Regions from separate parts of the Xanthomonas sp. 10-10 genome, predicted to be linked through region 2. Evidence: predicted binding sites of a transcription regulator. Region 2 holds the regulator's gene; each other region holds the start of a gene.
What was found. The regulator FliA, encoded in region 2, starts transcription of late flagellar genes. The targets are predictions, from matches to a motif close to TAAAGTTTNNCNNNCNNNGGCCGATAA.
Positions count from the first base shown of each region.

Region 1: VZ068_RS12170 (methyl-accepting chemotaxis protein) is a predicted target of FliA. The motif match lies at 8,750-8,776, and genes of this name have one in related genera.
Region 3: VZ068_RS07235 (methyl-accepting chemotaxis protein) is a predicted target of FliA. The motif match lies at 4,744-4,770, and genes of this name have one in related genera.

Region 1 covers NZ_CP144460.1:2,876,296-2,886,869, reverse strand. Annotated here, with positions in the region: gene VZ068_RS12210 (cytochrome c1) at 1-446, shown strand, start outside; partial or broken gene VZ068_RS12205 (hypothetical protein) at 719-990, opposite strand; gene VZ068_RS12200 (glutathione S-transferase N-terminal domain-containing protein) at 1,281-1,916, shown strand; gene VZ068_RS12195 (ClpXP protease specificity-enhancing factor) at 1,995-2,435, shown strand; gene VZ068_RS12190 (hypothetical protein) at 2,466-2,834, shown strand; gene VZ068_RS12185 (DUF3301 domain-containing protein) at 3,068-3,412, opposite strand; gene VZ068_RS12180 (DEAD/DEAH box helicase) at 3,632-8,026, shown strand; gene VZ068_RS12175 (DNA-3-methyladenine glycosylase) at 7,966-8,586, opposite strand; gene VZ068_RS12170 (methyl-accepting chemotaxis protein) at 8,885-10,543, shown strand; gene VZ068_RS12165 (chemotaxis protein CheW) at 10,555-10,574, shown strand, end outside.
Region 2 covers NZ_CP144460.1:2,445,262-2,455,835, reverse strand. Annotated here, with positions in the region: gene flhB (flagellar biosynthesis protein FlhB) at 510-1,640, shown strand; gene flhA (flagellar biosynthesis protein FlhA) at 1,658-3,730, shown strand; gene flhF (flagellar biosynthesis protein FlhF) at 4,600-6,291, shown strand; gene VZ068_RS10335 (MinD/ParA family protein) at 6,278-7,162, shown strand; gene VZ068_RS10330 (RNA polymerase sigma factor FliA) at 7,159-7,926, shown strand; gene cheY (chemotaxis response regulator CheY) at 7,962-8,354, shown strand; gene VZ068_RS10320 (protein phosphatase CheZ) at 8,354-8,980, shown strand; gene VZ068_RS10315 (chemotaxis protein CheA) at 8,983-10,574, shown strand, end outside.
Region 3 covers NZ_CP144460.1:1,696,131-1,706,704, reverse strand. Annotated here, with positions in the region: gene VZ068_RS07255 (hypothetical protein) at 178-762, shown strand; gene VZ068_RS07250 (hypothetical protein) at 1,072-1,413, opposite strand; gene VZ068_RS07245 (alpha-L-fucosidase) at 1,578-3,506, opposite strand; gene VZ068_RS07240 (hypothetical protein) at 4,246-4,539, opposite strand; gene VZ068_RS07235 (methyl-accepting chemotaxis protein) at 4,851-7,115, shown strand; gene VZ068_RS07230 (pyridoxal phosphate-dependent aminotransferase) at 7,224-8,348, opposite strand; gene VZ068_RS07225 (SDR family oxidoreductase) at 8,362-9,138, opposite strand; gene VZ068_RS07220 (aminotransferase class V-fold PLP-dependent enzyme) at 9,150-10,373, opposite strand; gene VZ068_RS07215 (FAD-dependent oxidoreductase) at 10,434-10,574, opposite strand, start outside.

The sequences.
Region 1 (10,574 bases), 430 kb from region 2:
ATGCGGCGACCAAGTGGTTCGGCAAGGCGCCGCCGGATCTGACCTTGATCGCGCGCGTCCGCGGCACCGACTGGGTCTATACCTATCTCAAGTCGTTCTATCTGGATCAGACCCGTCCGCTGGGCTGGAACAACCAGTTGTTCCCGAACGCATCCATGCCCAATCCGCTCTGGGAACTGCAAGGTCTGCAGCAGGCGCAATTCGGCCCGGCCGACAAGGCCACCGGCGACAAACCGGTGGAGGCACTGAAGCTTGGGCAGCCGGGACGACAAACGCCGGTGGAGTTCGATCAGACCGTGCGCGATATCGCCAACTTCCTCGAGTACGCGGGCGAACCGGCGGCGCTGAAACGGCAGAGCATGGGCGTGTGGGTGATCCTGTTCCTGGTGTTCCTCACCTTCATGGCGTACCTGCTGAAGAAGGAATACTGGAAGGACGTGCATTGATCGTGCTGTGAACCCGAGGCGGCCGCGCAATGCCGCGGCCGCCTAGGAGCAGCAGACTGGTCGCCCGGTGCATGCAAGCCCCGCGCAGGACCAGGGTGTATGCATGCTGCTTGCCGATTTCGAGCATGGGCCGCGTCTGTCGGCGGTCGTGCAGTCGTTGAGCGGCATGGACGCCGTTCAGGAGCCTACTTCGACGTACTTGCGGCGTGTCCCGCGATGGTGGGCGGGCAAGGGCCTTGCAGCAAACTCGCAGCGTCGAGGGCGCTGCGCCCTCACCGCTTGCGGGACACGCCGTGAACCCGTCCCTGGGGGCTCGGTGGCGGCATCCATGCCGCCACACGGTCCCGCAAGCGGCGAGGACACCGCACCAGACAGATTGGTCGGTGCTCATTCGAAAAGCCGTCTGTCGCGCGCTGCGCATCAGGCGTGGTGCCGATGCTTCACGATCGAACAAGGCGCACCCAGCACTGCTCTTACTTCGCGTACCGACCATCTCGACTGGTCCTTGCCCGCTCACCGTCGCGGGACCCTGAGCGGCATGGATGCCGCGCCGGAGCCTACAAGGACGTACTTGCGGCGTGTCCCGCGATGGTGGGCGGACAAGGGCCCTGCACAGAATCCGCAGATAAGCCGCGGACCTACTTGCCGATGATGCGTCAGCGCCGGCCGCGCCCGACATGGGAGGCGACAATATGGCTTGTTGGTGTTTTTGAGGCCCTATCACCCTTGGCTTTTGCGTGACGTGATTGCACACTCGAAGGACCGTGGTGACGGTCGGCGTTGGGCCGGCCGCGCCGATGCGGCCGGCGGATTCCGGTCGTCGGAGAGCCTTGAATGGCGACGAGTGTGCGTATGCGGAATACCTTGACTTTGTTTTCGTCCAACGACGACGTGTTGTGCCACCGGGTCCGTCTGGTCCTGGCGGCGAAAGGGGTGACCTACGACCTGGTGCCGGTCGACCCGCAAAACCCCCCGGAAGATCTGATCGATCTCAATCCCTATCATTCGGTGCCGACCCTGGTCGAGCGCGATCTGGTGCTGTACGCCGCATCGGTGGTCAGCGAGTATCTGGACGAGCGCTACCCGCATCCGCCGCTGATGCCGGTCGACCCGCTGTCGCGGGCGCGCCTTCGCCTTGCGATGCTGCGGATCGAACACGACTGGGTGCCGCAGGTGCAGGCGATCCAGCTCGGCAACAAGACCCAGGCCGAGGCCGGCCGCAAGCGCCTGAAGGAACTGCTCACCGCCTCGGTGCCGCTGTTCAAGGCCAGCAAGTTCTTCCTCAATCCGGAAATGAGTCTGGCCGATTGCGCGATGGCGCCGATCATCTGGCGACTGGATGCACTGGAGATCGGCCTGCCCAAGGATGGCAAGGCGATCGAGGACTACGGCAACCGGATCTTCCGCAATCCCGGTTTCATTCGCAGCCTCACCGAGCAGGAAAAAAAGCTGCGTGATTTGCCGGGCTGATGTGACGGCTGTATGCCAACAGACCGACGCCCCATCTCGTCGCCGCCGTTGCGGGCCATGTCCGGGTAAAATGACGTCATGAGCGAAGATTTCCCCCGCATGACCAGCCATCGCCCGTATCTGTTGCGGGCCTTGGTCGAATGGATCAACGACAACGGCATGACCCCGCACGTTCTGGTGGACGCAGGACTGCCCGGCGTGCAAGTACCGGCCAGTGCCGTCAAGGACGGCCGCGTGGTGTTGAACATCGCCGAGCGCGCCGTGGTCGGGCTGCAGGTCGACAATGAGAGCGTGAGTTTCACTGCGCGCTTCGGCGGTGTCAGCTATCCGGTGATGGTGCCGATGTCTGCCGTGCTGGCGGTCTACGCGCGCGAAACCGGGCAGGGCATGGCATTGCCGGACGACATCCCCGGTACCAGCAGCGAGCCGCCGGATCCCGGCGCACCGCCGCCTAGCGCGCCGACGCCCGACGAGCCGCCCGGCGGTGGCAAGCGCCCGCACCTGCGCGTGGTCAAGTAAGCGCGCACGGTGGCTGACAGCCGCGTTCCCGTGTGGGTGGAACGCGCCCGTCATGTCGATTGCAGTGCGCCGGATGCGTCCGGCGCAGTCGATTACCACTACGAGTACGACATTTATCGTTTCGTGCAAGGCAGGCGCTGTCTTGTCGCGCGCAGCTACGTCGATACGCCCGATGAAGCGCACTTTCTCAGCATCGAGATAAATGGCAGGTCGCGCCTGTTGAAGAAGGCCGACATGCTGCGCCCGCTGTGCCTGTTCGCACAGGCGCAGCTGCGTCGCGAGGGCAAGCAGCAGCTACGCTGGTTGAGCGGCCGGGGCAACGGATACGAGCCGGTGCCGGACGGCCCGGCAGCGGCCGGATCCGGGTGGATGGATGCACTTCGTCGGCTGATGGAGTGAGCCAAGGGCAACCGACGACGACAGCGCGCCTAAGAACGGCTGACACAGGACTGCGCTCGTCGCCACGCGGGCGGCGGCCGGAATCCTGTTCGGCAGCGTCACGCAGACCCTGCGGTTCCTGGCGCGTCGTCCACACCGGGCTGGCGACTGCTCACTGCGTCTGCCACCCGCTCTAAGCCGGCATCAGCCACAGACATCGGCACCTGCCAGATGCAGGTGCCAGCGCAGCCTGCTCACTCCAGCCGCTCATGCTCCGGATGCAGCGCCCGCACCGTCGCGACCTGCGGCCCGGTGAACGCAATCAACTGATCGCCGCGCAGCACCAGTTTGCCGCTGTGGCGATCGGCGCCATCGTAGGAATACTCGAAGCGGAACGTGCGCTCGAAGCCCAGCCAGCCATTGGGCAGTCTGCAGACGCGCAGATTGGTGGAATGCACGCTCTGGTCCAGCCACTGCACATCGGCCGCACGGCAGGCATTGCGGCCGAGGATGTCGGCACGTTCGGCTGCGGCACGCGACGAGTTCCAGAACGCGAACAGCGCTGCGCCGGCAATCATGAAGAGGATGAGGCTGGGCATGTCGCCAATGTGCCACGGCGTCGCCTGCCCGACAATCGCATGACGGCCGCTGTTCTCAATCAGCGTGCGGAGGAGGTCACCCCATGTTTCCGTGAATGTGCGTGAATGGGTTCACCAGCCTTGCCGACGCCGGCTTGCATCCGCGCCACAGAAGCGCCATCTGACAGTACATCTACGGGTTGAACGCATTTGGCCGGCCATCCGTTACTGACATCGCCCATGCATCCTGTTCTGCAGCATTTCCATCCCGTGGTCGCTGCGTGGTTCGCGCAGACCTTCGCTGCGCCCACGCCGGCGCAGGTTGCTGCGTGGCCGGCGATCCAGGCCGGCCGGCATACGCTGGTGGCCGCGCCCACCGGTTCGGGCAAGACGCTCACCGCGTTCCTTGCGGCGATCGATGCGCTGATCCGCGACGGGCTGGACAATGGCGGTGCGCTGCCCGACCAGACGCGGGTGGTGTATGTGTCGCCGTTGAAGGCGCTGTCCAACGACATCCATCTCAATCTGGAAGCGCCGCTGCAGGGCATCCGCACCGCCCTGGCTGCCGACGGCCTGCCGGATGTGGCAGTGCGCACGGCGGTCCGCACCGGCGATACGCCGCAGCGCGAGCGGGCTCAGGCGCGGCGGGTGCCGCCGCACATCCTGGTGACCACGCCCGAATCGTTGTACGTGTTGCTGGGCTCGGCATCCGGGCGCAGTGCGTTGCGGCATGTGCGCACGGTCATCGTCGATGAAATCCATGCGGTGGCGGCGGACAAGCGTGGCAGCCATCTGAGCCTGACGTTGGAGCGGCTGCAGCGACTTGCCGATCAGCCGATCACGCGGGTCGGTTTGTCGGCAACCCAGAAACCCATCGAAACCGTCGCGCAATTTCTGGTCGGCGTTGACGAAGACGGCGCGGCGCCGCCCTGCGAGATCGTCGATATCGGCTACACGCGTGAGCGCGATCTGGCGTTGGCGTTGCCGCCTACGCCGCTGAGCGTGGTGATGTCCAACGACCAATGGCTGCAGGTCTATGCCGACGTGGCCGCGCTAGCGCAGCAGCATCGCACCACACTGGTGTTCGTCAACACGCGGCGCATGGCCGAGCGTGCGGCGCGGCATCTGGGCGATCTATTGGGCAAGCAGCGCGTTGCCGCCCATCACGGCAGTCTGTCGCGCGAGACCCGTCTGCTGGCCGAGCAACGGCTCAAGGCAGGCGAACTCACCGTGCTGGTGGCCACCGCCTCGCTGGAGCTGGGCCTGGATATCGGCGACGTGGATCTGGTCTGCCAGCTCGGGTCGCCGCGCTCGATCGCCACCTTCCTGCAGCGCGCCGGCCGCTCCGGTCACAAGGTCGGCGGCACGCCGAAGGCGCGGCTGTTTCCGCAGACCCGCGACGAGCTGGTCGAATGCGCGGCATTGCTGGACGGCATCCGGCGTGGCGAACTGGATGCGCTGCGCATTCCAGTGGCGCCGGTGGATGTGCTTGCACAGCAGATCGTGGCTGAGGCGGCATGCGAAGACTGGGACGAGGACGCGCTGTTCGCATTGATGCGGCGCGCATGGCCGTTCGCTCAGTTGAGTCGCGCCACCTTCGACAGTGTGGTGCGCATGCTGTGCGAGGGTTTCAGCACGCGGCTGGGGCCGCGTGCCGGGTATCTGCATCGCGATGCGGTGCACCGGCGGCTGCATGCGCGCCGCGGTGCGCGCATGACCGCGCTGACCTCCGGCGGCACCATTCCCGAAACCGGCGACTACAGTGTGGTGCTGGAGCCGCAGGCCGAAAAGATCGGCACGGTGAACGAAGATTTTGCGGTCGAAAGTCTCACCGGCGACGTGTTCCAGCTCGGCAATGCCAGCTACCGCATCCTGCGTGTGGAGGCCGGGCGCGTGCGCGTGGAAGATGCCAAAGGCGCACCGCCGAATATCCCGTTCTGGTTGGGCGAAGCGCCTGGCCGCAGCGACGAGTTGTCGGCGGCGGTGTCGCGCCTGCGCGGCGAGATTGCTTCCCGACTCGACAATGCACCGCACCGGGCGGCACGCGATTGGCTATGCAGTGCGCTTGGCTGTTCTGCAGAATCAGCGCAGCAGTTGGTGGACTATCTGGCGCATGCCAGTGCGGCGCTGGGCGCCATGCCCACGCAGCAGTGCCTGGTGATGGAGCGATTCTTCGATGCCAGCGGCGGCACGCAACTGGTGATCCACTCGCCCTATGGGAGCCGCATCAATCGTGCCTGGGGGCTGGCACTGCGCAAGCGCTTCTGTCGCACCTTCAATTTCGAATTGCAGGCAGCCGCGACCGAGGATGCGATCGTGTTGTCGCTGTCCACCAGCCACAGTTTTGCGCTGGAAGAGGTTGGCCGCTACCTGCATTCGTCGTCGGCCGAACATGTACTGATCCAGGCGCTGCTGGATGCGCCATTGTTCGGCGTGCGCTGGCGCTGGAACGCCACCAATGCGATGGCGTTGCCGCGTTTCACCGGCGGCAACAAGGTCGCCCCGCAGTTGCAGCGGATGAAGTCCGAAGACCTGTTGGCGACCGTGTTTCCGGATCAGGTGGCCTGTGCGGAGAACCTGGTCGGCGAGCGCGAGGTGCCGGACCATCCGTTGGTCACGCAGACGCTGGACGATTGCCTGCACCAGGCGATGGACAGTGAAGGCTGGCTGCAGGTGTTGCGTGGGCTGGAATCGGGCGCCATCACCCTGGTGGCGCACGATCTGGCGGCGCCCTCTCCGCTGGCGGCGGAAGCCTTGAATGCGCGTCCGTACGCATTCCTGGACGACGCGCCGCTGGAAGAGCGCCGCACCCAGGCCGTGCAGAGCCGCCGCTACAGCCCGCAGAGCGGCGACGATCTTGGGCGGCTGGACCCATTGGCCATCGCGTCGGTGCGCGAGGAAGCCTGGCCGCAGCCCCGCGATGCCGAAGAGATGCACGAGGCCCTGGTCGGGCTGGGCGTGCTGCCGGTCGCCGAGGCGGCAGATGTGCAGTGGCAGGCATGGTTGAGCGTGCTTGCCGCCGATGGCCGCGCCAGCTGCCTGCTCATGCAAGGCGCGCCGGCGCTGTGGATCAGCGCCGAGCGCATCGATTGGTTCATGCGCCTGTATCCGCATGCAGCGGCGCAGCCGCCGTTGCAGGCACCGGATGACTGCCGCGTGGCCGACTGGGAGCGCGACTGGGCGGTGTGCGAGCTGTTGCGCGGGCGCCTGTCGGCGGTTGGCCCGGCGCAGGTGCCGGCATTGGCCGCCGCATTGCGCTTGCCCGAGGACGAAATCGCGCTGGCGTTGCTGACACTGCAGCGCGAGGGCTATGTCATGGCCGGCCAGTTCAGTGCGCACGCGCACTCGGAAGAGTGGTGCGAACGCCATCTGCTGGCGCGCATCCACCGCTACACGCTGGGGCGTCTGCGGCGCGAGATCGAGCCGGTGTCGCAGCGCGATTACGCGCGCTTCCTGTTCGAGTGGCAGCATCTGGACAGCGATAGCCGGGTTGCCGGACCGGACGCGTTGGCTGGCGTTGTCGGGCAACTGGAAGGTTTCGAAGCGCCGGCCGTGCTGTGGGAAAGCGAAGTGCTGCCGGCGCGTGTGCGCGACTATCAACCCGCGTGGCTGGACGAACTGTGCACCGCCGGACGTACCACGTGGGCGCGCCTGCGCCCCGGCGGCGGGCGCAGCGGCGCCGCGCTGCGGGCCACTCCGATCGTGCTGTTGCCACGCCGCGAGGCGCAGCGCTGGAGCGGGCTGGCACGCGCAGCAGACGACGCGCCGCTGGGGTCGCGCGCGCAGCGCGTGGTGGAGGTGCTGCAGCAGCAGGGCGCGTTGTTCTTCGACGAGATCGCCGATGCCGCACACCTGATGAGCACCGAACTGGAAGATGCCTTGAGCGAACTGGTGATGCGTGGCCGTGCGCATTGCGACAGTTATGCCGGACTGCGCGCGCTGCTGGTACCGGCGTCCAAGCGGCCGTCGGCGCTCTCGCGTCAGCGGCGGCGTAGCGGCGCCCTGGGTATCCGCGATGCCGGGCGCTGGGCGCCGGTGCGTACGCCGGCCGATCTGCCGCAGGCCGAAGCCGGCGAGCGGCATCAGGAGATGCTCGAACACGTTGCGCGCACGCTGCTACGCCGCTACGGCGTGGTGTGCTGGCGCTTGCTCGAACGCGAGGCGGCATGGTTGCCGCCCTGGCGCGAACTGCTGCGCATGTATCAACGCCTGGAAGCGCGCGGCGAAATCCGTGGCGGCCGCTTCATCGCCGGCCTGTCTGGCGAGCAGTTCGCGTTGCCGGATGCGATCGCGGCCTTGCGTCGCGTGCGCGCACAGGTGCCGCAGCAGCGCTGGGTGTGCGTGAGCGCAAGCGACCCGAGCAATCTGTTGGGCAGCATCCTGCCCGGCGAGCGCGTGGCGCGTGTGCCGGGCAATCGCGTCGCATCGCTAGATGGCCTGCCGATGGCGGTGTGGGTGGCTGATCGCTTCCAGCCGTTGCACGCGCTCACTGCCGAACAGGGCGAGCAGGCATTGCGCATCCTGCAACGCGGGCCGGGTGCGGCCGAGCTGACGCCGATGGAGCAGTGGCTGGCTCAGTCGCCTGTCAGCGCTGCCCGCGTGCCGGTCACGCGCGGGAGCGGACGCGACACATAGGCGCTGTCGGGCACCACCCAGCGCCATGGCTGATCGATGGCCTTGCGGATACCGATGCGCGGCGTCGCGAGCGGCACAGTCGGCGGCAGGGTGCCATCGTCCTCGATCCACAGCCGCGCGTCGGCATCGGTCAGGTCCAGCCCGTTGTCGGCCGCAGTTACGCCGAACGCCTGCGCCAGACGGCCGGGCCCGGTGGTCAGTGCCTTGGCCGGCGCCGTGCCGCGTGCAGCCTGCATGGCTTCCACCCCGGCCAACGGCTGCAGTGCGCGGATCAGCACAGCGTGCCCAGGCGCGCCCCCGCAGACCGCATTGATCGCCCAGTGCATGCCATAGATGAAATACACATACAGATGTCCGGGTGGACCGAACATCACCTGGGTGCGCGGGGTGATGCCGCGGAACGAATGGGCGGCGGGATCTTCGCTGCCGCAATAGGCCTCGACCTCGGTAATGCGGCCGCGGCGGCCATCGGCGCTGACCAGCACCTTGTTGAGCAGGCGCGGCGCAACCTGGCGCGCATCTTGGGTGTAGAACGCGCGGGGCAGGGTCCTGTACGGCATCGCGCCAGTCTAGCCACACGCTCGTGATGTCTCTGCGGACTGTCCCGGACGGTCCGTTAATCAGGGGTAGGGTTTTTCCGAACAAGCCAGGTCAGGAGCGCAAGCCCTGTCACAAAACCGCATATCCGTCTGCATAAATGGGCGCTGTACGAGGGGCTACATCTCAAGCGTGTTTCGCCATCGCCGATAGCTATCAACGATTGGTTAGACGAGTCCGCAGCGTGCGATCGGCACGCGCAGCACCGTCGATTGCCCATGCACCGCATGCAGCCCACGCATCACTCAAGAGAACTCCCCAATGTTAGGCAACTTCAAAATCGGAACCCGGCTGATCGTGGCGTTTCTGATCGTCTCGGCGATCGGCGCTTGCATCGGGTGGGTGGGCTATTCGAACTCTGGACGCATCAGCGACCTGTCGACCTCGCTGTACGAGCGCGAATTGCTGGGCCTGTCCAACGTCAAGGAAGCCAACATCAACCTGATCTATGCCGGCCGCGCGCGCGCCAACCTGCTGCTGGCCAGCAGCGCGGAAGAGCGCCAGTCGCATGTGCAGAACATCGACAAGTACACCGCCAAGGTGGTCGATTACATGACCCGTGCGCGCGGCAGCTTCCAGACCGAAGAGGGCAAGAACAAGCTCGCGCAGTTCGACCGCGCCTGGCAGAAGTATCTGGACGAGCGCGGCCGTTTCATCGAGGCCGCCAACCGTGAGGCCTTGCGCGAAGCCAATCCGGAACTGGCCGCGTTGTCGCGTGCGGTCCGCGCAAGCTCGGATGAGGTGGATAACCTGATGACGGACCTGAGCGGCCTGCGCGAGCGCAGCGCGGCCTCGGCCAACGCCGAAACCGGCGCCATCCACGCGCGCAGTTCCAAACTGCTGGTAGCCATCATCTGCGGCGGCGTGCTGCTCGGCGCGGTGCTTGGCGTGGTGATCAGCCGCAGCGTCACCGGCCCGATCCGGCGCGCCGTCACGGTCGCCAACGGCTTGTCCGAGGGCGATCTGACCATGCGCATCGACGTGCATGGTCGCGACGAGACCGCGCAGCTGCTCGAAGCCATGCGCACCATGGTGCAGAAGCTGTCGCAGGTGGTGGGCGAGGTCAATACCAGCGCCGAGACCCTGGCCAGCGCCTCCGAAGAAGTCAGCGCCACTGCGCAGTCGTTGTCGCAGGCCGCCAGCGAACAGGCGGCCGGCGTGGAAGAAACCAGCGCCTCGCTGGAGCAGATGACCGCATCGATCAGCCAAAACACCGAGAACGCCCGCATCACCGATGGCATGGCCACCCAGGCTGCCAGGGAAACCATCGAAGGTGGCGAAGCGGTGGTCGCCACCACCCAGGCGATGAAGCAGATCGCGCAGAAGATCGGCATCATCGACGACATCGCCTATCAGACCAATCTGCTGGCGCTCAATGCCGCCATCGAAGCGGCGCGTGCCGGCGAGCATGGCAAGGGATTTGCGGTGGTTGCCGCCGAAGTGCGCAAGCTGGCCGAACGCAGCCAGGTGGCCGCGCAGGAAATCGGCGAGGTGGCCAGTTCCAGTGTGGAGCTGGCCGACCGCGCCGGCCGCCTGCTCGACACCATCGTGCCCAGCATCAAGCGCACCTCGGATCTGGTGCAGGAAATTTCCGCCGCATCCGAAGAACAATCCTCGGGCGTGAGCCAGATCAACTCGGCGGTGGTGCAGTTGAGCCAGACCACCCAGCAGAACGCCAGCGCGTCCGAGGAGCTGGCCGCCACCGCCGAAGAAATGAGCGCGCAGGCCGAGCAGCTGCAGCAGAGCATGGCGTTCTTCCGCCTGGGCGGGCAGGGGCCTGCGAGCACGCCGCCCAAGCGCGGCAAGGCGGCGGTCGCACGCCCGGTACGTGCGACCGGTGCGCGCGGCTGGCGCAGCAATGCCGCACCGGCGTACGCGATGTCCGAGGGCCCGGACGAAGGCCAGTTCGCCCGCTTCTGAGAGACCGATCGATGACTGCACAGACCCCCGA
Region 2 (10,574 bases):
CCCGATACAGGCCAGTCGTTACGGGTCCCGACCCCAGCGTGCTGCACCCCCCACGCGCGTGATCGCCAAGACGCGCTGGCCAGCAAACGGCGCGCCCACGCGGGTTCGGGGTTCGGGGTTCGGCTGACACGATCTCGGCCATCCGCGCCCACCGGCCCTACGACATAAGACGTGCCACGACCGTTTGCCGAGACGTTGCCGCTCCTCAGACATCGGCGACCACCCGCCCTGCTCCCACCCGCCCCAACTCGCCCCGCGCCCCGCCACCCGCTCTTGCGAATCCCCAATCCCGATTCCCCAATCCCGTTTTTGACGTGCCACGACCTTCTGACGAGACGTTGCCGCTCCTCAGACATCGGCGACCGACCCGCCCTGCCCCCACCACCCTCCCCAACTCGCCCCGCGCCCCGCCACCCGCTCTTGCAAATCCCCAATCCCGATTCCCCAATCCCGTTTTTTTAAGGAACACAACTTGCATCAGCCCAGGCTGATCCCCCACCGGCACCTCCATGTCCGAGTCCGAAGACGGCGGCGAACGCACAGAGCTTCCCACCGAAAAACGCCTGCGCGAGGCACGTGAGCAGGGCAACATCCCGCAATCGCGGGAGTTGTCCACCGCGGCGGTGTTCGGCGCCGGCGTGTTCGGGCTGATGGCCCTGGCCGGCGGCATCGGCGATGGCGCGGCGGTGTGGATGAAGACCGCGCTCAGCCCCGACCCCAGGATGCGCGAGAACCCGATGGCGCTGTTCGGCCACTTCGGCGACCTGCTGATGCAGCTGCTGTGGGTGATGCTGCCGTTGATCGGCGTCTGCCTGCTGGCCGGACTGGCCGGCCCGCTGCTGATGAGCGGCCTGCATTTTTCCAGCAAGGCCATCATGCCCGACCTCACCAAGCTCAACCCGATGAACGGGATCAAGCGCATGTGGGGCAGCAACAGCCTGGCCGAGCTGGTCAAGTCGATCCTGCGCCTGCTGTTCGTCGGCCTGGCGGCCTGGCTGTGCATCTCCAAGAACCTGCACGGCCTGCGCTCGCTGGTGAACCAGCCGCTGGAACAGGCGGTCGGCAACGGCCTGCATTTCACCAAGAGCCTGCTGTTCTACACCGCAGGCGCCTTGGTGCTGCTGGCCGCCATCGACGCGCCGTACCAGAAGTGGAACTGGATGCGGAAGCTCAAGATGACGCGCGAAGAGATCAAGCGCGAAATGAAGGAGAGCGAGGGCAGCCCGGAGGTGAAGGGCCGTATCCGCCAGATGCAGATGCAGATGTCGCAGCGCCAGATGATGGAGGCGGTGCCCAAGGCCGACGTGGTGCTGATGAATCCGACCCACTACGCGGTGGCGCTCAAGTACGAAGGCGGCAAGATGCGCGCCCCGATCGTGGTGGCCAAGGGCGTGGACGAAATGGCCTTCCGCATCCGCGAAGCCTGCGAACAACACCGGGTGGCGATCGTCACCGCACCGCCTTTGGCACGCGCCTTGTATAGGGAAGCGCAAATCGGCAAGGAAATTCCCGTGAGACTCTATTCGGTCGTGGCCCAGGTGCTCTCCTACGTCTACCAGTTGCGTGGCTGGAACGGCGGCCCGATGCCGGAATTGCCGTCGCTGGACGTGGATGAGTTCGGCAAGGGAGCCAGCGCATGAGCGCCCAACCCGCCCCGATGAACGCCCGGCGCATCATGGAGTTGCTGCGCAACGGCCTGGGCGCCCCGCTGGCGCTGATGGCCATGCTGGCCATGCTGATGGTGCCGCTGGCCGCGCCGGTGCTGGATGCGCTGTTCACCTTCAACATCGCCATCTCGCTGATGGTGCTGCTGGCGGTGGTGTACGTGCAGCGCCCGCTGGAATTCACCATTTTCCCGATCGTGCTGCTGATGACCACGATGCTGCGGCTGGCGCTGAACGTCGCCTCCAGCCGCGTGATCCTGATCAACGGCCAGGACGGCCATGCCGCGGCCGGCAAGGTGATCGAGGCGTTCGGCCAGTTCGTGATCGGCGGCAACTACGCCGTGGGTATCGTGGTATTTGCGATCCTGACTATCATCAACTTCGTGGTCATCACCAAGGGTGCCGGGCGCGTGTCGGAAGTGACCGCGCGCTTCATCCTGGACGCCATGCCCGGCAAGCAGATGGCCATCGACGCCGACCTCAACGCCGGTTTGCTGACGCGCGAGGAAGCCAAGGCCCGCCGCGAGGAAGTCCGCGAGGAAGCCGACTTCTACGGCGCGATGGACGGTGCCAACAAGTTCATCCGCGGCGACGCCATCGCCGCCATCCTGATCCTGTTCATCAACCTCATCGGCGGCATGGCGGTGGGCATGTTCCAGCACGGCATGAGCTTTGTGGATGCCGCCTCCACCTACACCCTGCTGTCGATCGGCGACGGCCTGGTGGCGCAGCTGCCGGCCCTGCTGGTGTCGTCCTCGGTCGCCTTGCTGGTGACCCGCGCCTCGCGTGCGCAGGACATGCGCGGGGCCATGATCAGCCAGGTGTTCGGCCAGCACCGCGCGTTGGCGGTGGCCGCAGCCATCCTGGGCCTGGTCGGCCTGGTGCCGGGCATGCCCAACGTCGCGTTTTTGACGCTGGGCCTGATCCTGGGCGTGATCGCCTGGAAAATGTACAAGCGCAGCCTGGTCGTCGCCCCGACCGGCGACCCCGCCAGCGACCCCAAGGCGGCCGCCGCGGCCACCGCCGCACAGGCCAGCGCGGAACTGAGCTGGGACGAACTGCGCCCGATCGACCCGCTGGGCCTGGAAGTGGGCTACCGCCTGATCCCGCTGGTGGACAAGCACCAGGGCGGCGAACTGATGGCGCGCATCAAGGGCGTGCGTCGCAAACTCACCCAGGACATCGGTTTCCTGGTGCCGCCGGTGCATATCCGCGACAACCTGGAGCTGTCGGCCAACGCCTATCGCCTGCTGGTGCATGGCGTGCCGGTGGCCACGGCCGAGATCTACCCCGACCGCGAGCTGGCGCTGGACCCGGGCGGTGCGCTCGGCCAGCTGGACGGCATTCCCGGCAAGGACCCGGCGTTCGGCCTGGATGCCACCTGGATCCAGCCGCATCAGCGCTCCTACGCCGAATCGATGGGCTATACGGTGGTCGACCCGGCCACCGTGGTGGCCACCCATCTGTCGCACCTGATCCGCGAACACGCCCCGGAACTGCTCGGTCACGAGGAAGTGCAGCAATTGCTGGCGACCCTGGCCAAGACCGCGCCGAAGATGGTGGAAGACCTCACCCCCAAGGCGCTGCCGCTGTCGGTGGTGGTGCGCGTGCTGCAGAACCTGCTGATCGAGCGCATTCCGGTGCGCCAGCTGCGCAAGATCGTCGAAGCCCTGGTCGAGCACGCCCCGCACAGCCAGGACCCGGCCACCCTCACCGCCGCGGTACGGACCTCGCTGGGCCGCTTCATCGTGCAGGAGATCGCCGGCATGTCCGCCGAACTGCCGGTCTACACGCTGGCCCCGCAACTGGAGCGCGTGCTGCAGGAATCCACCCACGGCAACGGCGTGGCGCTGGAGCCCGGCCTGGCCGAGCGTCTGCACCAGAGCCTGGCCGATTGCGTCGGCAAGCAGGAAGCCCGCAACGAACCGGCCGTGGTCCTGGTGCCCGGCCAGGTCCGCGCCGCGCTGGCCCGCCTGGTCCGCCACAGCGTGCCGAGCCTGTCGGTGCTGGCCTACAGCGAAGTGCCGGAAGACAAGCGTCTGAAGCTGGTCGGCACGATCAGCTGAGGCGTAGGAGCACACCCCGGCGCGACGGGCTGTCCCGGAACGCCCCATCGCGCCAGGTGCGCTCCGACGAAACACCGCGCTGCCCCTGTAGGAGCGCCCTCGGGCGCGACAGGCTTTATCGGGACGGCCCATCGCGCCCGGGTGCGCTCCTACGACACGCCGCGCTGCCCCTGTAGGAGCGCCCCCGGGCGTGACAGGCTTTACCGGGACGCCCCATCGCGCCCAAGGGCGCTCCTACGACGTGTCGGATATCCAACCACATGCCGCACCTGTAGGAGCGCACCTGGGCGCGAGGGCTTTACCGGGACAGCCCGTCGCGCCCAGGTGCGCTCCTACGGTTGCGTCAGCGCTCCGGTACAGCCCACCGGCAACCACAACAGGCTGGCCGCCAGGCACCAGATCCAGGCGTCGGAAATCCGCCACTCGGCGAAATCTCCAATCGATTGCATGACACCGACCGCTGAAAGCGACACGAGCGCGACTGGGTGGCGGTTCGCGCAGGCGCTCGGTGCGCTCCAACACACCAGATATGCCCTGCCGACCAGCACACAGACGCCGTCAAACCGGCAAGTAACGCTGCCGAAAATTTCAATAGATGCAAGCACTTAACGCAGTACACGCAGCGCAGCATCTACACCCAGCCGCCTCGGCGCGCTCCCACCCCCTCTCGCCAAAAACCCAGCACTGCGGTTTTGGCACGCCGCGTGCATTAGCTCTGGCGAGACCGCAGACAGCACCACCGCTGCGGGGCGGATGGCAGGACTTGGAACAACCGAACGGGACAGGCAACTCATGACGCTGGCAACACACCCACATTCATCGCGCACCCGTCCGGCGTCCGGCGGGTCCCGTTCCTGGAGGCATGTGGCATGAAGATCAAACGCTTTGTCGCCCCGGACATGCGCACTGCATTCCGAATGGTGCGTGAGGAACACGGCCCGGATGCCGTGATCCTGTCCAACCGCCGTACCGCCGAAGGCATCGAGATCGTCGCCGCCAGCAACTACGACGAAGAGCTGGTGCAGCGCGCCCTGGAAACCGCCCGCGAAACGCCGGCCCCCGGCACCGCGCCGGTCCAGCAGGCTCCCGTGCAGCAGGCTCCGGCTCAGCCGGCGCAGGTGGCCGCCCGCCCGGCCGCGCCGGTCCACGCTCCACTGAAGCCCGCTGCCGAGACCATGAGCCACCGCCAGCGCGTGGCCAGCGCCGCCGAAGACATGATTGCTGCCATGGCCCTGCGCCAGCCGGCCAGCGTGCCGCGCCAGGCGCCGGTCGCCACCCCGATCCGCAGCGCCGCGCCGATGCCGGCCGCGCAGGAACTGGCCGCGCCGGTCGTGCAGCGTCAGGAACACGCGCTGTCGGCGGTGCCGGAACAGCTGTTCGCCGACTTTCTGACCACCGCCCCGGTGCAGCGCCCCGCCGTGCAGGCCGCTCCGCTGCAGGCGCCGACCCCGGTCGTTGCCGCAGCAGTCGCCGCCCCGGCCTACGCCGCGCACGGGCAGGACGACGATGGATTCGACGACGAAGCCGACTTCGACCTGGACGACGCGCTGCCGCAGATCCTGCCGCCGGCAGCACTGCCGCCGATCGTGGTCGCCCCGCCCGCCCCCGCCGCACTGGCCGCAGTGCCGGTGGCCGCCGCGCCGGCCCCGCAGAACGATGAAGAACTCAAGCAGCTGCGCGGCGAACTGGCGCTGATGCGGCAGATGATCGAGCGCGAAATGAACCGCCTGACCGACGAGCGCCTGCGTGGCTCGCCGGTGCGCGCGCAGGCCCTGGAGCTGATGGACGACTACGGCTTCGACGCCGGCCTGATACGCGACGTGGCACTGCAGATTCCGGCCGATACCGAATTGCACCGCGGCCGCGGGCTGATGCTGGGGCTGCTGTCCAAGCGCCTGCCGGTGGCCCCGGTCGACCCGCTGGAACGCGGCGGCGTGATCGCCCTGGTCGGCCCGACCGGCGCCGGCAAGACCACCACCATCGCCAAGCTGGCGCAGCGCTTCGCCGCCCAGCACGCCCCGCGCGACGTCGCCCTGGTCACCACCGACACCTTGCGCGTCGGTGGCCGCGAGCAGCTGCACAGCTACGGCCGCCAGCTCGGTATCGCCGTGCACGAGGCCGACAGCGCCGAAAGCCTGCTCGAGCTGCTGGACCGCCTGCGCGACTACAAGCTGGTGCTGATCGATACCGCCGGCATGGGCCAGCGCGACCGCGCCCTGGCCGCCCAGCTGAACTGGCTGCGCGCCGCCCAGCAGGTGACTTCGCTGATGGTGCTGCCCGCCAACTCCCATTTCGCCGACCTCGACGAGGTCGTGCGCCGCTTCGCCCACGCCAAGCCCCAAGGCGTGGTGCTGACCAAACTCGACGAGACCGGCCGCTTCGGCAGCGCCTTGTCGGTGGTGGTCGACCACCAAATGCCCATCACCTGGGTGACTGACGGACAGCGGGTCCCCGACGACCTGCACCGCGCCAATGCCGCCAGTCTCGTTCTTCGCCTTGAAGATTTGCGGCGCGCTGCCGATAAGCCCTGTACTCCGGAGCACAACCATGCAGTCGCGTGAATACGCCAAGCTGACCAACGCCTTCCCCCTGTCGGCGACCCGTCCCGAGCCCCTGGGCCCGGTGCGCACCATTGCCGTGACCGGCGGCAAGGGCGGCGTGGGGAAAACCAACATCTCCGCCAACCTGGCGGTGGCCCTTGCCGACATGGGCAAGCGCACCCTGCTGCTGGACGCCGACCTGGGCCTGGCCAACCTGGATGTGGTCCTGGGCCTGTCGCCCAAGTACACCCTGGCCGACCTGATCGCCGGCCGCTGCACCCTGGATGAAGTGATCATCGAAGGCCCCGGCGGCGTGCTGGTGGTGCCGGCCGCCTCCGGTCGCCGCCACATGGCCGAACTGGCCCCGGCCCAGCACATCGGCCTGGTCAACGTGTTCTCCGAACTGGAACGCGACCTGGACGTGATGGTCATCGACACCGCCGCCGGCATCACCGACAGCGTGCTGACCTTCTGCCAGGCCGCCCAGGACACCGTGGTGGTGGTCTGCGACGAACCGGCCTCGATCACCGACGCCTACGCGCTGATCAAGGTGCTCTCGCGCGAACGCGGCGTGGACCGCCTGCAGATCATCGCCAACATGGTGCGCGACCCCAACGAAGGCCGCCTGCTGTACGACAAGCTCTCCCGCGTCTGCGAAAAGTTCCTCGGCGACGTGTCGCTGAACTATCTCGGCCACGTCCCGCAGGACGACTGGTTGCGCCTGTCGGTGCAGCGTCAGCAGCCGGTCATCAAGGCCTACCCCGCCAGTCCGTCGGCGCAGGCCATCGCCGAAATCGCACGCCGTACCTCGCGCTGGCAGGCTCCCACCGTGCCGCGCGGCAACGTCGAGTTCTTTGTCGAACGCATCATTCAACGGGGAGTGGCCGCATGAGCACCGCTACCGCAACCACGGCCAGCGCGCAGTACCGCGCCGTGCAGCGCAACAACGCCAACGACGTGGTGACCCAGCACGCCGACCTGGTCCGCCGCATCGCCCACCATCTGGCCGCGCGCCTGCCGGCCAGCGTGGAAGTGGACGACCTGATCCAGGCCGGCATGATCGGCCTGATCGAGGCCTCGCGCAGCTACGACTCCGAACAGGGCGCCTCGTTCGAAACCTATGCTTCGATCCGCATCCGCGGCTCGATGATCGACGAGATCCGCCGTGGCGACTGGGTACCGCGTTCGGTGCACCGCCGTGCCCGCGACGCCGCTGCGGCGGTGCGCAAGATCGAGCAGAACACCGGCCGCGCCGCCGCCGCCACCGAGGTGGCCGCCGCGATGGAAATGCCGCTGCCCGACTACCTGCGCCTGATGGAAGATGCCGCACGCGGCCAGGTGCTGAGCCTGGAATCGCGCATCGAGGATCACGGCGAGCTGGACACCACCGCCAAGGGTGGCCCCAATCCGCAACAGATGATGGAGCGTGGCGAATTCGGCCGCGAGCTGGGCAAGGCCATCGGCCAGTTGCCCGAGCGCGAGCAGCTGGTGCTGTCGCTGTACTACGAACAGGAATTGAACCTGAAGGAAATCGGCGCCGTGCTCGGTGTCAGCGAGTCGCGCGTCTGCCAGATCCATGGCCAGGCCGTGGTGCGTTTGCGCGGCCGCCTCAAAGTCTTCGAACTGGCCGATGCCGGTGTCGAAATTGACGACTAATTTTTTCGCGTATTTTTTAGCGTTAGGAGCTTGATGTGAACAAGAACATGCGGATCCTGATCGTGGACGACTTCTCGACGATGCGACGTATCGTCAAGAATCTGTTGGCGGATCTCGGCTTCACCAATACCGCAGAGGCCGAAGACGGCAACAGCGCACTGGCTGCGTTGCGCGCGGGCCCGTTCGATTTCGTGGTGACGGACTGGAACATGCCCGGCATGACCGGCATCGACCTGCTGCGCAACATCCGCGCCGACGCCAAGCTCAAGCACCTGCCGGTGATGATGGTGACCGCCGAAGCCAAGCGCGAGCAGATCATCGAAGCGGCGCAGTGCGGCGTGAACGGCTACATCATCAAGCCGTTCACCGCGCAGACGCTGGAAGAAAAGCTGGGCAAGGTGTTCGAACGTCTGGCGGCGACCGCCTGATGAACGCCACCGTGGAAACCGATGCCGAACGTGCCGCGTTGATCGAGCGCCTGCAGAACGCGCTCGATGCACTGGAAAGCGGTGACCAGGTCGCCTGGCGTCGCGAGGTCGATCACCTCGCCGCCCTGCGCACACGCCCGATGATGCAGAGCCTGAGCCGGCTCGCGCGCGAACTCGGCCAGGCGCTGGGCGAGTTGCCCACGGTGCCCGAGGAAGCCGGCGAACTGGACGATGCCTGCTCGCGCCTGGACCACGTGGTGGAAATGACCGAAAAGGCCAGCCATCGCACGCTGGACCTGGTGGAAGAATGCCGCGTGCTGGCCAACCAGCTGCGCGACGGTGGGCTCAATGAAGACCAGGGCGCGCTGCTGGAAAAGATGCGCCACAACCTGACCGAGCTGTCGCTGGCGCAGAGCTATCAGGACCTCAGCGGGCAGATCATCCGCCGCGTGGCCGGGATCGTGCGCCGCGTGCATGAAGGTTTCGGTGCCTTGGGCCTGCCGCCCAAGAACACCGAGCCGAAGAAAGACGACGGCGGTCTGGCCGGCCCTGCAATCAAGGGCCTGGACCGTCACGCGGTGTCGCAGGACGACGCCGACGATTTGCTGTCCGGATTGGGGTTGTAACCATGAGTGCTGTTCCAGACGATATTGCTGCCGATTTCATCGTCGAGGCCCAGGAAATCCTGGACCGCCTCGGCGAACAGCTGGTGTCGCTGGAACAGGCGCCAGACGAAGCCGACCAGCTCAATGCAGTGTTCCGCGGTTTCCACACGCTCAAGGGCGGCGCCGGCTTCCTGGCGATCAAACCCATGGTGGAGCTGTGCCACGCCGCTGAAGAAACCCTCGGCATGGCGCGCTCGGGCCAGGCGGTGCTGCAGGCGCATCACTTCGATGCCGCGCAGCAGTCGCTGGACTATCTGCAGGCCATGCTGGATGCGATGGGCTCGGGGGAAACCGTACCGCACGCACCGGCGTCGCTGATTGCGCAGTTCGATGCCAAAAGCGGCCCGCCGGCGGTCAAGTCCGCTCCCAAGGCCGCCGCCGCTGCGCCCGCACACGACGACGCACATGGCGCTGCTGCGGCTGGCGCCAAGGCCGCGCCCAAGGCCGCAGCCAAGGGTGGCGATGCCGAGCAGACCGTGCGCGTGGACACCAAGCGCCTGGACGCCATCGTCAACCTGATCGGCGAACTGGTGCTGTCGCGCAACCGTCTCAAGACGCTGCGTACCCGCCTGCGCGACGAAGAACTCGACCGCGCGGTCAGCACGCTGGACATCGCCACCGCGCGCCTGCAGACCGCGGTCATGCGCACCCGCATGCAGCCGGTCAGCAAGGTATTCGCGCGCTTCCCCAAGGTGGCCCGCGATGTCGCGCGCACCTTGTCCAAGGAAGTGGAACTGGAGCTGATCGGCGCCGAAACCGAGCTCGATCGCAATCTGGTCGAAGCCCTGGCCGACCCGCTGGTGCACCTGGTGCGCAACGCGATCGACCACGGCATCGAATCGCCGGCCCTGCGCGAAGCCACCGGCAAGCCGCGCAGTGGTCATGTGCGCCTGTCCGCACAACAGGAAGGCGATTACGTCAGTATCGAAATCCAGGACGACGGCGCCGGCATCGACCCCGAGCGCCTGCGCGAAATCGCCCGCAACAAGGGCCTGATCGACGCCGAAGCCGCCGCCCGCCTGAGCACCGACGAGTGCCTGCATCTGATCTTCATGCCGGGCTTTTCGACCAAGGCCGAAGTCACCGACATCTCCGGCCGTGGCGTGGGCATGGACGTGGTGCAATCGCGCATCCGCGAACTCAGCGGGCAGATCCAGATCCAGTCCGAACTGGGGCGCGGCAGCCGTTTCATGATCCGCGTCCCGCTGACCCTGGCGATCCTGCCGACGCTATTGGTGCAAGCCGGCGAAGCCGTCTACGCCTTGCCGCTGGCGCGCGTGGTCGAAGTGCTGCACGCCCCGCAGACCTCGCTGGGCTGGTTCGACGGCCGCGCCGTGCTGGACCGCCGCTCGCATACCCTGCCCCTGATCGACCTGCGCCGCTGGCTGGGCGTGCCTGCCGAACAGCCGCCGCTGTTGACCGTGGTGCTGCTGCAGGCCGGCGAAACCCGCTTCGGCCTGGTGGTGGACCAGGTGCGCGGCCGCGAGGAAGTGGTGATCAAACCGCTGCCCCGCGCCCTGCGCGGCCTGCCCGGCTATGCCGGCGCCACCCTGAT
Region 3 (10,574 bases), 750 kb from region 2:
TAGCACAGCCATGCACGTAACGCTCGAAAATAATTCACACACGAACAATAAAAATACCCCACTACTGATTGCACACCTGCAATTTATTGACACCTAGCAACACTTAACCCGCACCGGGTCTAGTCACATCATAAATAAACTTCACCCCTAAAATTAAACAACCGCACGGAGATAATCGTGATTAATAATCTAAGAAAGCATTTCTACCTCGTCCTCTTGGTGTTGACTATGGTGGGAACCGCCCAGGCATCACCGGACAAACATATGTTCACTACCTTCGGAGGATGGTTAGGAAAAAATCAAAAGTCTTTCTACGAAGACCCGGGTGATCTTGCGGTATGTTACGGGGACGAAGCACATTGCCCAACCTCCACGAAGTCCACAACGCGCGGCACTTGCAAAGAACAGTCCTTCGACATCGGCGGAAGCTGGGATGTGCCGATCAGGATTCCTGGATTGTCCCTTGCGGGGAACTACAATCGTAGCTGGACAGAATGCAATGAAAGAGCCGACGAGAACTCCTGCCCCCCGAAAGCGCACTCCAAATACGCTCCAGCCATCCTAGTCGGCGAACGTTGGGGCCGCACTCATGTCACGGGAGCCAATTCCGGATGGTTCCAGAATGGCAGTTGCGAGGCTGGTTATAAGAAGACATGGATGGGTGGCCCCAACTGGCGTTGCGAATACAACGGTGCACCGTACGACAAGGACGGCTATCTTCCTGAATTTCGTTACGTCGGTTGCGAATATCTTCCGATCTGAGGGGGCATATTAGGCAGCAACCAGCCCGTTCACAAAAGTCACGGCCGCATTTGTGCCTGCTCTATTGAGCAGGCACAAATGCCAGGAGAGGCCTTGACCAATAACAAGCAAGCAGTGCTTGTGACAAAAGTCCAGGCCGGAGCAGTTAACGTTTGACGCTGCTAGCGAGTGCAGCAACACCCGCACGGCGACTGCTTAATTGAGATTGTGCCCGGAGCCACGGTAACGGTTACACAAGCTGCAACTGCCCGCTCCAAGTACAGCTAGGCTGTGGTACTCCGGCAATAGTGCGACGCCTGGAGTGCCGACCTAAGGCGTATCAAAGTTGCGCGGAAAATAGCGGTTGAATTTTTCTTCCCACGCCTGGAATTGCTCCAGCGTGTAGGCATCCATCGGGCGCGGGTCGTCCGCCAGCGCTTTATTCTGCGCAACGTAGGTGATGCGCTTGGACGACAGCTCATCCCACGCCTTTCTGAGCGTGACCGGATCCGGATGCGAGACCAGCATCGCTTCCAGCAACGTGGCCTGTGCCACGCGCGCGGCCAGCAGATCGCTGAGCGCTTCGGTCACGGCCTGCATCCAATCGTGCTGTTTCTGTTCCGTACCCAACCACGTCGCTTGCGTCATGCGCCGCGCACCATAGCGCGTCATCCGGAACGGCGGTGTGCAAGCACGGTTCAAGAGTCAGGTCACTACGTGATGCGAATACGCGATTTCTCTCCATCGCGTGGCCTGATGCATCTCAAGCCCGCGAAACCGCCTCGCCCCAACGATGCGCTCCCTCGCGGCTTATGGCCGCGAGGGGTCGCAAGCGCTCATCGCATGCGCGAGAACGCGCCGATCCCCGCGATCGCCAGCCGTTCGGCAGGCACCGCTGTTTCAGCGAACGACAGCCGCAGATAGCGGATCTGGCGGACCTCGGGGAAATTCAGGCGCTGGGTCGAAAGCGCGTAGGCGATATTGGACAGCTCACCGGCGCCAGCCGGCTGCCAGCGTTGGCCATCTTCGCTGGTTTCGGCGCGATAGCCCTTCGGCGGCGCCGCACCGTTCATCACCGTGCGCGAGGGGGTGAGGCTGAAACCGGCCACCTGACGCAGCGCGCCCAGATCGATGGTCGCCTGCGCGGGATGGCCCGGCGTGGGCGCGGGCGTGATCCAGATCGTGCTGGCATCGTCGTCGAGCAATTTTTCCGCCCCGGGCGCGCTCGCCTCGACGATGTGCCAGCCAGCGGTGGACAGCACGTCCGGCGCATTCGCCATCGGCCGCGCAACCGGCACTGGCGCCACGGCCCGGAATAACGCGAATTCGCTGATTGCCGGGCACACCGGCGCCTCAAGCACGACCAAACGCACCCGGCGCGCGGCGATCGGGCGCTCCAGCCGCACGATGCGCTGCGCACCAATGCACTGCGCTTCGGCCAGCCGACGCCATTGCCCATCGACCTCGGCTTCGACCGCGAAGCGAGTGACGCGCACGCCCAGCGGCAAATACTCGCGCAGCCGGATCAGGTCGAAGCTGTGCACCGCCGACAGGTCCAGCGTCAGCGTGGGCGTGGTGAGGTCATCCGGCGTGGACCAGTAGCTGTCCGGCTGCCGATCAAGCACGCGCGCCGGCTCGAATCCAGGACCGCGCGACGCACTGGCGCTGGCCTTGGCGCCCTTGGCCAGATCGATGGCGAAGCTGGCGCGGATTGCGTCGCCGAAACTCTGCAGCACTGCCACGTCGTGGTCGGCGATGCGGCCGCGTCGGTCGGGCGGGAGATTGAGGTTCATGTTGGTGCCGCGCGCGACGGAGGTGTCGAAATAGCGCACCAGGTTCTCCGGGCTGCGCACCTTGCCATCTTCATCGGCATGGTAGAACCAGCCCGGGCGGATCGAGGTGTTGGTTTCGGCCGGCCACCACAGCGCCCCTCCGCGCACCCCGGAGTTGCCGTTTTCCTGTGTGTAGGGCGCATTGGGCATGGTCGGCCAGGATGGATCACCAGCGATACCGTCCTCGTTGCCACCCCAGCGAATATCGGCGCCGAGCGGATCGAAGGTGCAGGCCATCGGCTGGTGCAGATGCACCAACTCGATCATTTTTGGCCAGTTGTAGTAAGCAGGCGCATCGATCTTGCGCGCTTCGCGCGCTCCACCGTAATAGCCGTCGCCACCATTGGCGCCGTCGAACCAGAACTCGAACAGCTCGCCATAGCCCGTGCAGAGTTCGACGATCTGCTTGCGAAAATAGTCGAGGTAGCCGGGGCGCCCATACTCGGCGTGGTTACGATCCCAGGGAGAGAGATAGATGCCGAATGCCAGGCCGGCGCGTCGACACGCCGCGGCCATCTCACCGACGATGTCGCCTTTGCCGTTCTTGTACGGCGAGTTCCGGATGCAATGCTCGGTCAAGCGCGTCGGCCAGAGGCAGAAGCCGTCGTGGTGCTTGGCCGTGAAAATGAGCCCTTTCAGATTGCCGGCCTTGGCAGCAGCGACAATCTGATCGGCCGAAAAATCGCTGGGGTCGAATTTGCCAGGATCCTCGTCGCCGTAGCCCCATTCCTTGTCGGTGAAGGTATTCATCGCAAAATGCACGAAAGCATATTGCTCCCACCGATGCCACCGCAGCTGGCGCTTGCTAGGAACCGCACCCCACGGTGCCGGCCCGTTTGCGCGCGGCGTCTGTGAGATCCGCGCCGCCGGGGAACTGAAGCTGGCAGCAGCGGCTACCACGCCCGTGGCAAGAAAGGTACGACGATCGATCATTGGCGCCTCCGACTTTGCACAAGTTTCGATCTTAGCTTTTTCAAAGGCGAATGAGTCCTCGCAACGACGCAACCGGCAGTGATGCAAGGCAACGCGCGCAAGCAGGCCACTGCGCGGCTGTCACTGAACAGCGTGCGAAGCGAGCTGCAACGATGCGTAGTTCAACCGCCGCTTGTCTCATCCCACGCTGCGCTGTGGTGCCAGCAGGGCGGCTCGTCTTTCCGCACGCGAAGCGAGTTCCGCGGACAGGACAAACAATGACTGGATGACACCCCGCCAAGACCGCAAGACAGTCTGGACTAGCCAGCACCCGCCAAGTTTTGTCATCAAGATTGACCGCAGACCTTATCGTTTGGCTTGCACTGCATTGCAGGGTCCACAGGACCTTGTGTGGCAGCAATTGCTCGGGCTGATTGCGCGCACTCCTCGATGTCAGGACGCCCTGTTCGTCAGCCGTACGCAGTGACGAGGCTGGTGTGGATTGCTCTACTGCAGCGTTGACAGGTCTTGCGCGATCCAGCGATGGACGAAACGCTGAATGAGCCCCGCATCCCGCGGCGTTTTGCCAAGCTCAAACCCACTAGGCGCGTCCTCCAGGCACTGCCTTTGAACTTCAGAGATTCTGCAGGTTATGCAGAGCACTAGCATCGGGCCAAACAAACATGCGCCGTGAAAAATACAATGCGCTCCGTCACTTGCCTTGTGTTTTCTACGGCGACGAAAAGGCGCGCCCGCGGACCTACGGCCCACCCACATCGCGCGGAAAATAGCGGCGAAACTTTTCTTCCCAGGCCTGGAATTGTTCCAGCGTGTACTCGTCCATGGGGCGTTCCACCGACGCGACGGCCTTGTTCTGTGCAACGATCGCGATCCGCTGAGACGACAACTCGTCCCAGGCCTTCCTCAAGGCCACCGGATCGGGATGCGAAACCAGCATGGCTTCCAGCAGCGTGGCCTGCGCCACACGCGCGGCCAGCAGATCGCTGAGCGCGTCGGTGACGGCCTGCATCCATTCCTGATTGCGGTTATCCATGCGCGGCGTGTCGTAGTTAATCGTTGGCAAACCACTCTAACGTGGCGGCCGCAACGATACCGTGCAGCAGCCGGCCGCCTGGATGACAGCGCGCAGTCCAGCCGCTTTGGTAGTCTGCGCGCCTTCACGCAGCACTCGCCAGTCGGGCAATTCCTGACCGCTGCCGAAGGCAATCTGCAGCTAAATCCGAGCGGTACAGTGGGGTCAAGTTTCCCAATGGCGCGTCGTTATCCACACGCCGGCCCGACACTCATGCGTTCTTCACGCAGTTGCCCAGACGGCACCCTTCGACTCGCACCTGGGATTGCCGCATGACCGCCTTACTCCAACGCTATTCCGTCGGCCGCCGCCTCGGCGCCGCCTTCGGCCTGTTGATCCTGCTGTCGGGCCTGCTTGTCGCCATCGGGCTGAGCTCGATGGCCAGCGCCAGAAAACAACTGGATTTCATCGTGCTGGACCGCATGGCCAAGATCCAGATGGGCAACGGGATGCTGGATGCCAACTCGTCGATCATGATCGCGCTGGGCACCTACGCCATGGCCACCAGTGACCAACTCAACGATGACGCGGTCGCGACGATCAAGACCCAACGGCAACGCTACAACGACTTGCGCGCCAAGCTCGACACCCTGCCCAGCTCCGAAGAAGGTCGCAAGATCCGGGCCGAGATGGATGCCAAGCGTGCCATCTCGGGCACGCTCAACGACCAGGTGATGGCGTTGGCCGCCAGGAACGACAACACCGCGGCGCAAACGCTGCTGAACGAAAAAGCCAGGCCTGCCACTTTGGCCTGGCAGGAAAAGATCCGCGAACTGGTCACCCGGCAGGAACAACAGAGCCAGCAGGCGTACACCGAAGCCGTGCAATCGATGAATCGCGCCAAGCTGCTGCTGCTGATCGGCGGCGTTGCCGTGGTCACGATCAGCGGCCTGCTGGCCTGGCTGATCACCCGCAGCCTCACCCATCCGCTGGCCCGTGCCACCAAGGCAGCCGAAGCGATCGCCAAGGGCCAGCTGGACAACCAGGTGCAGACAGACGCGCAGGACGAAACCGGCCGCCTGCTGCGCGCCATGAGCGGCATGCAGACCCAGTTGCAGTCCCTGTTGCGCGCGCAAGCCGAGATGGCCAAGCGCCACAACGACGGCCGGATCAGCTTCCGCATCGATGCCAATGCATTTCCCGGCGATTACGGCCGCATGGCGCACGACACCAACACCCTGGTCGCCTCGCATCTTGCGGTGCAGACCACGCTCGCGCGCATCATGGGCCGCTATGCCATCGGCGACCTCAGCGAGAGCATGGACGCGCTGCCCGGCGAAAAAGCCGTCCTCACCCAGACCATGAACGAGGTCAAGGCCAACCTGTCGGCGATGAATGCCGAAATCAAGCAGCTGGCAGTGTCGGCGGCCAATGGCGACTTCAGCGCGCGCGGCGATGCGGCCCGCTTCCAGTACGACTTCCACATCATGGTCGACAGCCTCAACCAGCTGATGGCCACCGCCGATGGCAATCTGCAGTCGCTGTCGTCGTTGCTGCAATCCATCGCCGCCGGCGATCTCACCGCCCGCATGAGCGGCGAGTTCAAGGGCGTGTTCGCACAGATGCGCGACGACGCCAATGCCACCGCCGCGCAACTGGCCGAGATCGTCGGGCGCATCCAGCACTCGGCGGTATCGATCAATTCGGCTGCCAGCGAGATTGCCGCCGGCAATCAGGACCTGTCGCAACGCACCGAGCAGCAAGCGGCCAATCTTGAAGAAACCGCCGCATCGATGGAAGAACTCACTTCCACCGTGCGTCAGAACGCCGAACACGCACGCCAGGCCAATCAGCTGGCGATCGGTGCCGCAAGCGTCGCCTCGCAGGGCGGCGACATCGTCAGCAAGGTCGTGGGCACCATGACCGGCATCGAAGCATCGTCCAAGAAGATCGCCGACATCATCAGCGTCATCGACGGCATCTCCTTCCAGACCAACATCCTGGCGCTGAACGCAGCGGTAGAAGCGGCACGCGCTGGCGAGCAGGGCCGCGGTTTTGCGGTGGTCGCCAGCGAAGTGCGCACCCTCGCCCAGCGCTCCACGGCTGCGGCCAAGGAGATCAAGAGCCTGATCGACGATTCGGTCGAGCGCGTGGCCGAAGGCTCGACACTGGTGCACAGCGCCGGCACCACCATGGCCGAGATCGTCGCCAGCGTGCAGCGCGTCACCGACATCATGGGCGAGATTTCCGCCGCCTCGCAGGAGCAGTCGGCCGGTATCGAGCAGGTCAACCTCACCGTCACCCAGATGGACGAAACCACGCAGCAGAATGCCGCGCTGGTGGAAGAAGCCACCGCCGCCGCACGGTCGATGGAAGAACAGGCGGTACAGCTCAGGCAGGCGGTGTCGATCTTCAAGATCGAAGCCGAACGCCCGTCAGTTGCGCGCGCAAACGCACCGACCGTACTGCGTCCCAGCAAGCCGGCCGGCGTTGCCGCACCGAAGCCACAGGCTGCCGCGGCATCGGTCAAGCGCCCGGTCAGGCAGGCGGTTGTCGCCAGCGCGACGAGCAATGGCGCAGATTGGCAAGAGTTCTAAGCCGTCGCTGTCAGCAACAGATGGCGCACTACCAAGGCCGGCTGCGTGAGCAGCCGGCCTTCTGCGTTGCGCCCAAGCACGTCTCAATCGATGGCGCCCAAACAGCGATCAGCTCCACTCGGCCAGCAACTGCGCCATCCGCGCAAGACCCAGCTCCAGCTCCTCGGGCGACACCCCACCCGCCCCCAGGCGCAGGTGCTGCGGGTATGCGTACGCACCACCGGACATCACGAACGTCTTGTACGGCGGGGCCAGCAGCCGGCTGCTGAAGGCATCGGCGTCGATCGGCAGGTTCAGATGTGCCATACCGAGCAGGCCTGCCTGCGGCCGCCGCCAGGTCAGTGCCGGCTGTTCGGCGACAAAGCGATCCAGCAGATCGATCCGCGCGTGCCCCATCGCACGCGAGTGCGCGACCGCAGCATCGAAATGCTCCGGTCGCAGCGCGACCTCGGCAATGCGCTCTCCCAGCACATTCATGATTTCGCTGGTGTTTTCGCGCAGCACCATCGCCGCATTGAGCAGGGCTTGATCGCGCGTCACCATCCAGCCGGTACGCAAACCCTGCAGGCCGAGCAACTTCGATACGCTGCCGGTGCTCACACCGCGGTCGTAAAGAGTCGCGATGCGTGGCGTCTCTTGTCTGTCCCACTCCAGGCCGCGATAGACCTCGTCGGACAGGATGTAGGCCCCCACGCGCTCTGCCGCCGCCACGATGCGCTGCAGCGTTGCCAGATTCTCCACGCGCCCGGTCGGGTTGTTGGGATTGCACAGAAAAATGAGCTTGGTCCTGGGCGTGACCAACGTTTCGAGCTGGTCGATATCCAGCGCCCAGCCGGAGGCCTCCAAACGCGTCACCAACTTGGGCACCGCACCGATCTGTCTTGCCAGCACCAGCGGTTGCTGCCAACCCGGCGCATCGATGACGAACTCGTCGCCGGCAGCGAGCAATTGCGTCAGCACCAGATAGTTCGCCTCCTGCGCGCCGGCGGTGATCAACACATCCTGCAACCCGCATGTGCTGGCATACCCATACTGCGCCAACACCCGCTCGCGCAGCAGTGGCAAACCTTGATAGTCCTCGCCAGTCCAGTCCAGCGACTGCGCAGGATCCAGGTGCGCCAGGTAGCGCTGCAACGGCGGCGATGGCGACAGCGAATAGGTGACGCAGGCATCGGGCTTGGCGCGATGCGCGGTGAGCCATTGCTCCCAGAAACTGTTCGATGGCACAGGCATGCGTGTGGCTCCCTTATCCCATGACGGCCGGGCACACGCCCAGCCCAAGCGAAGCGTCGATCACCGCGCCACGCAGAATGCGGGCCTCGTCGCGGCACAGGTAAAAGCACAGATCGGCGATCTCCCGCGGCGCGATCAAACGCCCGCCAGGCAGCGATGCCTCGAGTAGCCGGCGTTGCTCGGCCGACAATGCATCCAGGGTACTGGCCTGAAACATCGGCGTATCGGTGGCACCGGGACAGACGGTGAAAACATCGATACCCGTGCAGGCGTAGGTGGCCGCAAGCTGCCGACCCAGAAACGCCACCGCCGCCTTGCTCATGCCATCGGCGGCGCGAAAGCGCGGAAAGTGCGTGATGCCGCCATCCACCGAACTCATCAATAAAATCTTGCCGTGTCCACGCGCCAGCATGCCTGGGATCACATCCTCGCTCAGCCACAACGGCCCCAGCGTGTTGACCCGGAAAAACACCTCGTCCTGCTCCTTGTACGTGGCCGCAGCGCGCTCAACGGTCTTGGTGCCGACGCCGGCGTTATGGATCACGATGTCCAGCGGTAATGACAGCGTGTCCATCAGCCGCGCATGGCTTTGTCGGTCACCCACATCCAGTTCCAACGCGTGCATGCCCTCTTCGCCAACCTCATCGAGCAGCGCCTGCGCACGTTGCCGGCTCTCCTCCCCGGGGCGGTAGGTAAAGCTCACCCGGTACGCGGCCTGCGCAAAGAGGCGCACCAGCTCGACGCCGATCCCTCCTACACCGCCGGTAATCAACACATGTTTACGATCCATCCCGATTGCATTCATCGCGCAACTCCCGCAGTGACGGCCTGCATCAACGCATCGCGTTCGTCCAGGGCAGCGAGCGCGCCTTGCAACGCATCGCCCAGTCGAACCACATCCTCCATCGCCGCATACAACTGCATGGAGACACGCAGCACGTAGCTGGTGTTGTCTGGCCATGCGTTGACTGCCACGTCGATGGAAGACGTGTCGTACAGCCAGTCCTGCAGCGCAGCTGCATCGGGATACGCCGCGCAGATGCGAGGCGGCAGCGCGAATGCGACCATGCTGCCAAGGTGGTCGTCGGCGGCCAGGCGCTTGAGCGGCAGTCGCGCCGTCAGGTAGTGCCCACACCGCATCGCCAGCGCACGGTTGTGTGCGAGCAGCGCAGGCATGCCGCCGGGCAGCACGTTCTGCAGGAAGACGATCGCTTCGGGAATGCACAGCAGCGGCGTGGGGTCGGAGGTACCCAGCCAATCGAATTCCAGATGCAGGCGCGGGCGAGCGCTGCTGCGGTCGCCATAGCCGCGACTGATCACCGGCGGATGCACTCCCGCCTGACGATCGCGACGCACATGCAGGAACCCCGCACCACGCGGGCTGCAGAGCCATTTATGGCAATCGCCTGCGTAATACGCCGCCCCGATCGCTTGCACGTCCAACGGCAACATGCCCGGTGCATGGGCGCCGTCAACCAGCGTCTCGATGCCACGTTCGGCCAGCGCGGCGACCAGGGCGGCGATGGGAAATACGATCCCGGTGGGGCTGGTGACGTGATCCAGCACGGCAAGCCGCGTGCGTGCGGTGACCCGCTCCAGCACGGCCTGCACGACATGCTGCGGGTCCGGAACCGGCACGCCGACCTGCGCAACCACCACATGTGCCCCGTTGGTGCCGGAGACGAAATCGAGCACGTTGCGCGCAGACAGATACGCATGGTCCGTGGTCAGAATCTCGTCGCCGGGGACAAAAGGACACGAGCGCAGCACCGCGCTCAGTGCGGTGGTGACATTGGGCAGCAACACCAGATCGGTTGGATCGGCACCGATGAGCCCGGCCAGCGCCTCGCGCGAGGCATCCAGCAAACGCGGTAGATCGCGCAGGATGAAGGCAGACGGCAGGCGCTCGATCTGTGCACGAAACGCCGCCTGACGTTCCAATACATCATTGGGGCAGGCACCCAGCATGCCGTGATTGAGGCAGGCAACTGTCGGGTCGAGCGCAAAACGGTGTTTCAGCTGCATCGCTGGTGCGTCGGGTTGCCACGGTGGTTGCATCAGGTACGTCCTCTTGGCAACGGCAGATCAGGAAACAAGGGTGGACTCGGGCGCCGCGCGGTGCTGAGCGATCAGCTGCAACAGCGTCTGTCGGGAGGGTGTGGCCGGCGCAGGCGCGGGATGTGTCGCTGCCAGCGTGCGCACCCGCGTCATGACCTCGTACTGGTT